2 regions of the Peribacillus sp. CSMR9 genome follow, and region 2 is predicted to be linked to the other one. Evidence: riboswitches for the same ligand, from Rfam matches in the RefSeq annotation. Region 2 holds a riboswitch; the other holds the start of a gene.
What was found. Region 2 has a riboswitch for S-adenosylmethionine ahead of metK (methionine adenosyltransferase). Riboswitches for the same ligand answer to the same signal wherever they lie in the genome.

Region 1: it holds a riboswitch for S-adenosylmethionine, as region 2 does, so the genes downstream of both, N9I19_RS22315 (ABC transporter permease) here and metK (methionine adenosyltransferase) in region 2, are expected to answer to the same signal.

Annotation. Positions count from the first base shown of each region.
Region 1 is NZ_JAOPHO010000089.1:4,582-9,022, reverse strand. It holds partial or broken gene N9I19_RS22325 (ATP-binding protein) at 1-1,084, shown strand, start outside; gene N9I19_RS22320 (MetQ/NlpA family ABC transporter substrate-binding protein) at 1,534-2,373, opposite strand; partial or broken gene N9I19_RS22315 (ABC transporter permease) at 2,451-2,580, opposite strand; SAM riboswitch class I at 2,673-2,783, opposite strand; gene blaI (penicillinase repressor BlaI) at 3,162-3,542, opposite strand; gene N9I19_RS22305 (BlaR1 family beta-lactam sensor/signal transducer) at 3,523-4,441, opposite strand, start outside.
Region 2 is NZ_JAOPHO010000041.1:21,046-25,486, forward strand. It holds gene pckA (phosphoenolpyruvate carboxykinase (ATP)) at 113-1,699, opposite strand; SAM riboswitch class I at 2,099-2,262, shown strand; gene metK (methionine adenosyltransferase) at 2,427-3,620, shown strand; gene N9I19_RS16775 (gamma carbonic anhydrase) at 4,058-4,441, opposite strand, start outside.

The DNA.
Region 1 (4,441 bases), on a different contig from region 2:
GAAATACCGAGCTCTATTTGAACATGCAACTGATGCAGTTTACCTATTAGAATTGAATGAGGATCGATTGCCAATTCTATTTCTTGACGTAAATCCAGTTGCATGTAAAAGATTGGGTTATAGTAAGGAGAAAATTCTTTCAATGTCTGTTATGGATATTCTTCCTGAAAAAATTAAAACTATAAACATTATAAAAGATTCCGAAAAGGGAAAACATAACTTCACTTTCCGAGATGAATATGTTTTTAAAATTGAGGAGAAAATAGATACTGAGTTAATCATCGATATCTTTAGATTAGGTGAAAAAGAGGTTGCTATGGTTATTTCTCGAGATATCACTGAACGTTTAAAAACAGAAGAATTACTGCGAAAATCAGAGAAGCTTGATGTGGTAGGAAAATTAGCTACAGCAATAGCTCATGAAATTCGAAATCCACTAACAACTATTAAAGGATTTATACAACTAATACAATCAATGAAAAATAAAGAAAATCAGTGGTACATAGATGTAATATCATCAGAAATTGAACAAATAGAAGTAATCACAAATAGATTTATGATAGTAGCTAAACCACAAGCAGTAAAGGTTCAACTCAATAATTTGAGCATGTTAGCAGAACAAGTTATAACGCTATTGCAACCTCAAGCAATGATGAAAAATATACAGATCAGAACAGAGCTTAAATCAGAAATTCCCTACATACCTTGTGAAGGAAACCAAATAAAACAAGTGTTTATCAATATCTTAGAAAATGCAATTGAAGCGATGTCAACGGGAGGAGAAATTTTGGTTCAAATCGATACACTTGATAGTCATCAAGTAAGTATTTGTTTTATCGATCAAGGATGTGGGATTCCAAGAGAACGTATCCCATATCTTGGAGAACCTTTTTATAGTATCAAAGAAAAAGGGGTTGGCTTAGGGTTAATGATCTGCTATGAAATTGTGAAAGCACATCAAGGAAAGATAGTTATTGAAAGTGAAATGAATAAAGGAACAACAGTTAATGTTATTCTTCCCATCTATTTTCTTTCTTATCAAAGGATTCTTTTAATTTCTTTCATGGGAAAGGCTTTTCGGTGATTACATACGTCGGTGTCGACTGGATATGACTACTTACAAATATTGAATGATTGGTATATCTTATACAATATTTTATGTAATCTTTATATCACTTTTGGATTGCATATTATCACGATTTTCTTAGTTTCTTTTGACATGGAGAGGATTGACCGTGACGACGGCAATATCCACACAGAATAACTAGATGTTGATCCGTAATTCTCTCAATTAGTTGATTTTGTTTGTTTTGCATTTTAAAATTCATAGTAGGGCTTCCTCCTTAAGAATTTGAGTTTAGTTAAGTATTTATGTTTAAGAAATTTACGCTTTAAGTTTTTTTGTAGCTTCTATTAAGCTGCTTTTTGTAAACTGATTTTTTGCTTTTCTAGTGTATAGACATAGAAGAACCCCGAGTAATGGACCTTTTTCGAAGTGTCCATTATTCGGGGTATAGTTCATGAAAGGGTGTTTTATTTAGATACAGGTATGACTGCACCTTTATATTTTTTAGTAATGAAGTCTTGTATTTCTTTAGAGCGAAGTACTTCTACTAACGCTTTTACTGTCTCTTTATTTTCATCGCCCTTACGTACAGTGATAATGTTTGCATATGGATTATCTTCACCCGATTCAACAGCGATTGGGTCTTTAAGCGGATCTAGCCCTGCATCTAACGCATAGTTCGCATTAATAACAACCGCATCACCTTCGTTGTTATTATAAATTTGAGGTAATAGGCCACCTTCTATATCTGCATTAAAAGTTAAGTTTTTAGGATTTTCTACAATATCATTAATCGTAGCTTCTGTTTTATTGATGCCTTCTTTTAGCTTAATAACGCCTTCTTTTTCAAAAATAGATAGAATACGTCCTTGTTCAGCTACAGCATTACGCATAATAACTGTACCGTTTTTTGGAAGATCTTTTAAGCTATCATACTTTTTAGAGTAAATGCCGATTGGCTCAATATGAATAGCACCCGCATTTACAAAGTCATAGTCTGGATTCTCTTTTAACACTGATTTAAGATATGGAACGTGTTGGAAATAATTTGCATCAATCTCTTTATCAGCTAACGCTGTGTTCGGAATAATATAATCTTGGAATGTTTTAATTTCTAAATCAATTCCCTTTTCCTTTAATAATGGCTTTGCCTCTTCTAAAATTTCAGCATGTGGAATGTTTGATGCACCCACAAGGATTTTCTTTTCTTTGTCTGAAGAATCTGATCCGCTGTTAGTCGTACCGCAAGCTGCTAAACTTAATACTAATGCTGAGGAAACTGCTAAAGTTGATATCCACTTTTTCATAATTCATTTCTCCCTTATCGTTTATCTATTTTTGTTGTACATATATCACCTATAAATTGAATAAAACACAATGACTAAACATCATTATTATTGAGCTGAAACCCTTCAAGATATAACAAATTACCTAAACCACCTGCACCAGCCCCAGCAACCAACTAGAAGGATTGTTGTAACTGTAATACCTGAAATTAATGCTGGCAGCAGCTCTTAGTATGTTAGTTTGTAGGGGAAAGGAAAGTTTTTTCTCCTCAAAAAAACCTTTCTACACATGAGTAGAAAGGTTGGTTAAACAATCCTTTCTCTCATCTTCCAAAGCACATTGCTTTGCAGGAATTGGCACCATATCAGTTAATTAACTGACGGTTGCCGGGCTTCACAGGGCACAGTCCCTCCACCTCTCTTGATAAGAGTCAAACATTATATTCAATTAAACGAAATATTTTAAATTCAGTAAATATAGTATGAGAGTGATCTTATCATGACCATATGGTAGTGTCAATCAAAAAATTGTTCAATTAATTTGAATTTGCGGATGATTGTGTTAAATGTTTTATTCCTGTAGCCCTTACGATTGCTTGTTCCAGGCCCTGCAGAAGCCTTCACTATCAAGAAGCGTGATAAAAAACATCTATTGAATTAAATTCATGCATAACTATTATTAAGACGAAAGTTCTGATTTTTTTCGTATCAAACTACGCAGATAATTACATGGGAAATATGTCCGCGGCTATTTCGATTTCGACCGAAAAAAGCGATTTGGAAAAATCCCAAATCGCTTTTTTATAGTATTATTTTTTAGGTGTTTTATTTAAAATAAAGCGTAGTTCATTGATATCATCATCAGATAGGGCATCTTCCTGAATGAATTGGACAAGCATGGATTTCAGGGTACCTCCATAGATACGGTTGATAAATGATTCGGTCTCGGCACGCTGGCACTCTTCCTGTGTATAGAGCGGGTAAAAGGTGTAAATTCTTAGATTTTTATCGACACCTACTACATCTTTTTGAACCAATCGATCGAGAAGAGTGCGTATGGTTTTCGGCTTCCAATCGGTACTCTCCTGTAAGGAAACTATGATGTCATTTGCTGTTTGAGGGGCTTTATCCCAAAGCACGTTCATGATTTCCCATTCTGATTCTGATATGCTAGGAATGTTTTTCTCCATTTTTCTCCCCTCCATTTTCTTTATAGATTCCTAAATCTTTTAAAATTGATAAAGTAATTTCTCCCGCCTTGCTTCCAGATGAATCATCTTCATTTTGTATATTGGTAGCAAAGAAATAAGTATCGTTCTTCGTCTCTACATACCCGATAAACCAACCATTGATGTTTTTTCCATTCACTGTTCCTGTACCTGTTTTTCCTGATAGGCGAGCTTCCTCATTCTTTTCTAAGAGCAGGGCGTCCTTCACAGCTTGGATATGCATTTCCTTATATCGCAATTGATTGTAATAAAAGGCTTTCAGCAGTTGGACTTGCTCGACTGGAGAAATTTTCAATGAGGATTCGAGCCAGAATTCACCCAATTCCCCAGATACATCGGAATTTCCATAGTTTATCGCTTGCAGATTGGATTGTATTGTTTCAAATCCCGTTCTGCGATCTAATTCTTGGAAATACCAGTTTACCGAATTTTGTAAAGCGGATGAGACATCCTGATCCTTATTCCAAGCTTCATAGGGTTGCTCATTCCCATCCCAGGAAAGAGTGGATTCTTCGGGTGATATCACATTTGATTCTAGTGCAAATAAGGCACTATAGATTTTGTATGTGGAATCGGGTGATACCCGCAAAGTACTTTTCTCTTCATTATAAATGCGATATTGCTGTGCGTTATGATCATATAAAACAAAGCTTCCTTCATACCCTTTAAAGAATTGATGTAAATCCTCATAAACTACTCTGTCATTTTTAAAATAGTATCGGTCTTTTTCCGTCGCAAATGCGAAAACGAAAGGTAATTGGATTGTCAAAATGATACTGGCCAACACATAAATAAAGACGCTTTTTCTTATCGATTTTTTTGTGGAATGCTTATAGGCAGAAATTTGTTCAATTCGTTTT
Region 2 (4,441 bases):
AGGCTAATGTGGCTTTTACAGCAGTGAGATCGTAATGGTTGATTTTTTGCTCAGATTAGTCAGTTTATAAAGAAAGGACCAAGCAAGGGCTTGGTCCTTTTGGTACAATTTATTATGCCGTCGGGCCGCCAAGTTCTTCGATTTCACTTGGAACGCTTCCGAATTTTTTAAAGTTTGCACGGAATTGGGCAGCAAGAGCTGTAGCTGCTTGTGTATATGCAGCAGAATCTTCCCAAGTCTTGATTGGTTGAAGCACTTCATCAGGAACACCAGGAACATGAAGTGGAATATCCAAACCAAAGATATCGTCTTTAATTGTCTCGATATTTGCTAATTCGCCTTCAAGTGCCGCTTGTACCATCGCGCGAGTGTAAGCAAGTTTCATACGGCTGCCAGTTCCGTATGCACCGCCAGTCCATCCAGTGTTGACAAGGTATACTTTTGCGTTGTGCTCGTCAATTTTATCTCCAAGCATTTCAGCATAGCGTGTAGCGGGAAGCGGTAAGAATGGTGAACCGAAACATGTTGAAAATGTAGCTTCCGGTGAAGTTACTCCTCTTTCAGTACCAGCCAATTTACTTGTGTACCCACTTAGGAAATGGAACATTGCCTGTTCCTTGGAAAGCTTGCTGATTGGAGGCAGTACGCCTGAAGCATCAGCTGTTAAGAAAATGATTGTATTTGGGTGTCCTGCGATACTTGGGCTCACGATGTTATCGATCGCTTGCATTTGGTATGCAGCACGAGTGTTTTCTGTTAATGAACTATCATCATAGTTCGCTTCACGTGTTTCAGGATCAACAACTACGTTTTCCAATACGGCACCGAAACGGATCGCATCGAAAATTTGTGGTTCTTTTTCGCGTGAAAGGTTGATCGTTTTCGCATAGCAGCCGCCTTCGATGTTGAATACACCGTTAGAAGACCAGCCGTGCTCGTCATCGCCAATCAGTTTACGATTAGTGTCTGCGGATAACGTTGTTTTACCTGTACCGGACAGTCCGAAGAATAAAGCGACGTCCCCTTCACGTCCTACGTTAGCAGAGCAATGCATTGGAAGGATTCCAGCCTCTGGAAGTAAGTAGTTCATGATCGAGAAGATCGATTTTTTCATTTCTCCTGCATATTCCGTTCCGCCGATAAGGATGGTGCGGCGTTCAAATGAAACGATGATGAAAGTTTCAGAAGAAGTTCCGTCCACTTCTGGATCTGCTTTGAAATTAGGTGCCGAAAGTATTGTGAATTCTGATTCGTGACCTCTTAGTTCCTCTTCGTTTGGACGGATGAACAAAGTATGGGCGAAAAGATTATGCCAAGCATATTCATTAACAACTTGGATAGGAAGGCGTGATGATTCGTCTGCACCAGCGAAACCTTTGAAAACAAAAATCTCTTCTTTTGCTTTTAGGTAGTCAACTACTTTATTATATAGTTTATTGAACACATCTTCGGAAATTGGCCGGTTCACTGAACCCCAATCGACTTTATCTTTAACAGATGCTTCTTCCACGATATATTTATCTTTAGGTGAACGACCAGTATATTTGCCGGTTTCAGCTTTTACTGCGCCAGTTGATGTTAAAACGCCTTCGTTTCTGCTCAATACCTTTTCAACCAATTGAGGAACTGAAAGTTGAGTTTGAACATTGTTTCCTGTTAATAATTGGTGTAACTCATTAGAAACATCTACAGAATTCATATATGAGGTACCTTCCTTTGTTTAAGTTTTTATATTACAATTAGTATAACACATTCATTTAAATAGTCTATACTATTTATTTTTTTTTGTGATAATTTTCAACTGGCCGCATTAATCAATTTAAATGGGAAGGAACCGAGTCAGGATGATCGCATATACTTTCATGGAAGCATCTTAATTTTGAATGGTAAATCATGATGCCTTTCCAATTCTTGTTCTCAATGTTCTATTATTAATGGCAATTTTCATTATTTCTATTCGCCCCGGCTTGGAAACCCTTTAAAGACGTTGAACCAACACGTATTTTCACGTGAACGCCATTCTGGGGGAAATGTTCTTTTTTAGAAAAGCATTGACAAATTCCAACCAGATACGATAATATCTTAAATTGTACGGATTCTCTTATCCCGAGTTGGTGGAGGGACAGGCCCTTTGAAACCCAGCAACCTGCCATATTGAACTTGACTCCAAGATCGATCGCCGAAAATAAAGCGATGGTTCTTCAAGGAATAGTGGTGATGGTGCTAACCTGAGCAAGGTAAAAAACCCTTGAACGATAAGAGTGAAAGGATAGAAGACAGAATTTTAAACCTTTCCTCATTTGCCAGGGAAGGTTTTTGTGTTTTTAATAAGTAATTCTGTGTCTATAGTTGAAACTAATGAGGGAAACGAGTTCCGTAAAAAATCAGGCTTATGCCTACAACATACTAACTTCCAAGGAGGAAATATGATGTCAAAGAAACGTCTATTTACTTCTGAATCTGTTACAGAGGGCCATCCGGACAAGATTTGTGATCAGATTTCAGATTCCATTTTAGATGCTATCCTTGCTAAGGATGCAAATGCACGTGTTGCGTGCGAAACAAGTGTAACAACAGGTCTTGTACTTGTTGCTGGAGAAATTACAACATCCGCTTACGTGGATATTCCGCGTATCGTTCGTGATACGATTGCAGGAATTGGCTACACACGTGCGAAATACGGTTTCGATGCTGAAACTTGTGCTGTATTAAGTTCAATTGATGAGCAGTCTGCCGATATCGCAGCTGGCGTCGATAAAGCATTGGAAGCTCGTGAAGGAAACATGTCAGAGGAAGAAATCGATGCAATCGGTGCAGGGGACCAAGGTCTTATGTTCGGATTTGCCTGTAATGAAACTGAAGAGCTTATGCCGCTTCCGATCTCATTGGCACATAAACTTTCATTCCGCCTGGCTCAAGTTCGTAAAGATGAAACGCTTGCTTACTTACGCCCTGATGGTAAAACACAGGTAACTGTGGAGTATGATGAGAATAACCGTCCTGTACGTGTAGATACGATCGTTATCTCTACACAGCATGATGCAGAAATTACGCTTGAACAAATTCAAGCAGATTTAAAAGAACATGTGATCAAAGCAGTTGTTCCAGCTGAATTGATCGATGCTGAAACTAAGTACTTCATCAACCCGACTGGCCGTTTCGTAATTGGCGGACCTCAAGGGGATGCTGGTCTTACTGGACGTAAAATCATCGTTGATACGTATGGCGGATACGCTCGTCACGGCGGCGGTGCATTCTCTGGTAAGGATGCTACTAAAGTTGACCGTTCTGCGGCATATGCTGCTCGTTACGTTGCGAAAAACATCGTGGCAGCTGGCCTTGCTGACAAAGCGGAAGTTCAATTGGCATACGCAATTGGTGTGGCAGAGCCTGTATCGATCTCGATTGATACGTTCGGAACTGGTACTGTTAGCGAAGAAGTCCTTGTTGACCTAGTTCGCGCTAACTTCGACCTTCGTCCAGCCGGTATCATCAAAATGCTTGATCTTCGTCGCCCGATTTACAAACAAACAGCTGCATACGGACACTTTGGCCGTACAGATGTCGATCTTCCATGGGAACGCACAGATAAAGCAGAAACATTAAAAGCACAAGCATAATCAATAAATGAAAAGGTGTCCCGCTTATAGCGGACACCTTTTTTTATTGATTTATTTTGCCGTCAGAGGGAATAATTCAAGAAATCCCATAGAAATCCACTCACGTGCATATACTCGTGAGATTAGTGCGTTTACTCGTGAGTTTGGTGCGTATACTCATGAGAATGGGCGTTTACTCGTGAGATTGGCTCGTTTACTCGTGAGTTTAGTGCGAATACTGGTGAGTTTGGCTCGTTTACTCGTGAGTTTGGTGCGAATACTCGTGAGTTTAGTGCGAATACTCGTGAGTTTAGTGCGAATACTCGTGAGTTTGGCTCGTTTACTCGTGAGATTAGTGCGAATACTCGTGAGATTGGTTCATTTACTCGTGAATTTGGCTCATATACTCGTGAGTTCGTAAGTTTGGTGCGTACCTATAAGTTCCCGCTATATTCAGTTTATTTTATACGTTCTGCCGTTTTGTAGTATTGCCCTTTTTCAGCATATTCGCGTACGATACGTTCCATATCCTGACGGTCTTCTTCGTTGATTTCACGAATGACCTTAGCTGGGCGTCCGAATGCCAACATGTTCGGTGGAATGACTTTGCCTTGGGGAACGAGACTGCCTGCACCTATAAAAGCCCCTTCGCCGATTTCCGCTGCATCAAGCACAATCGAGCCCATGCCGATCAAAGCTCCTTTTCGGATTTTACAGCTATGTAAAGTGACCTGATGGCCAATGGTTACTTCATCCTCGATGATCAATGGATTATTTGGGCTTTGGTGCAGAACGCTGTTATCCTGTATACTGACTTTGTTCCCAATGATGGTTGGGGATAC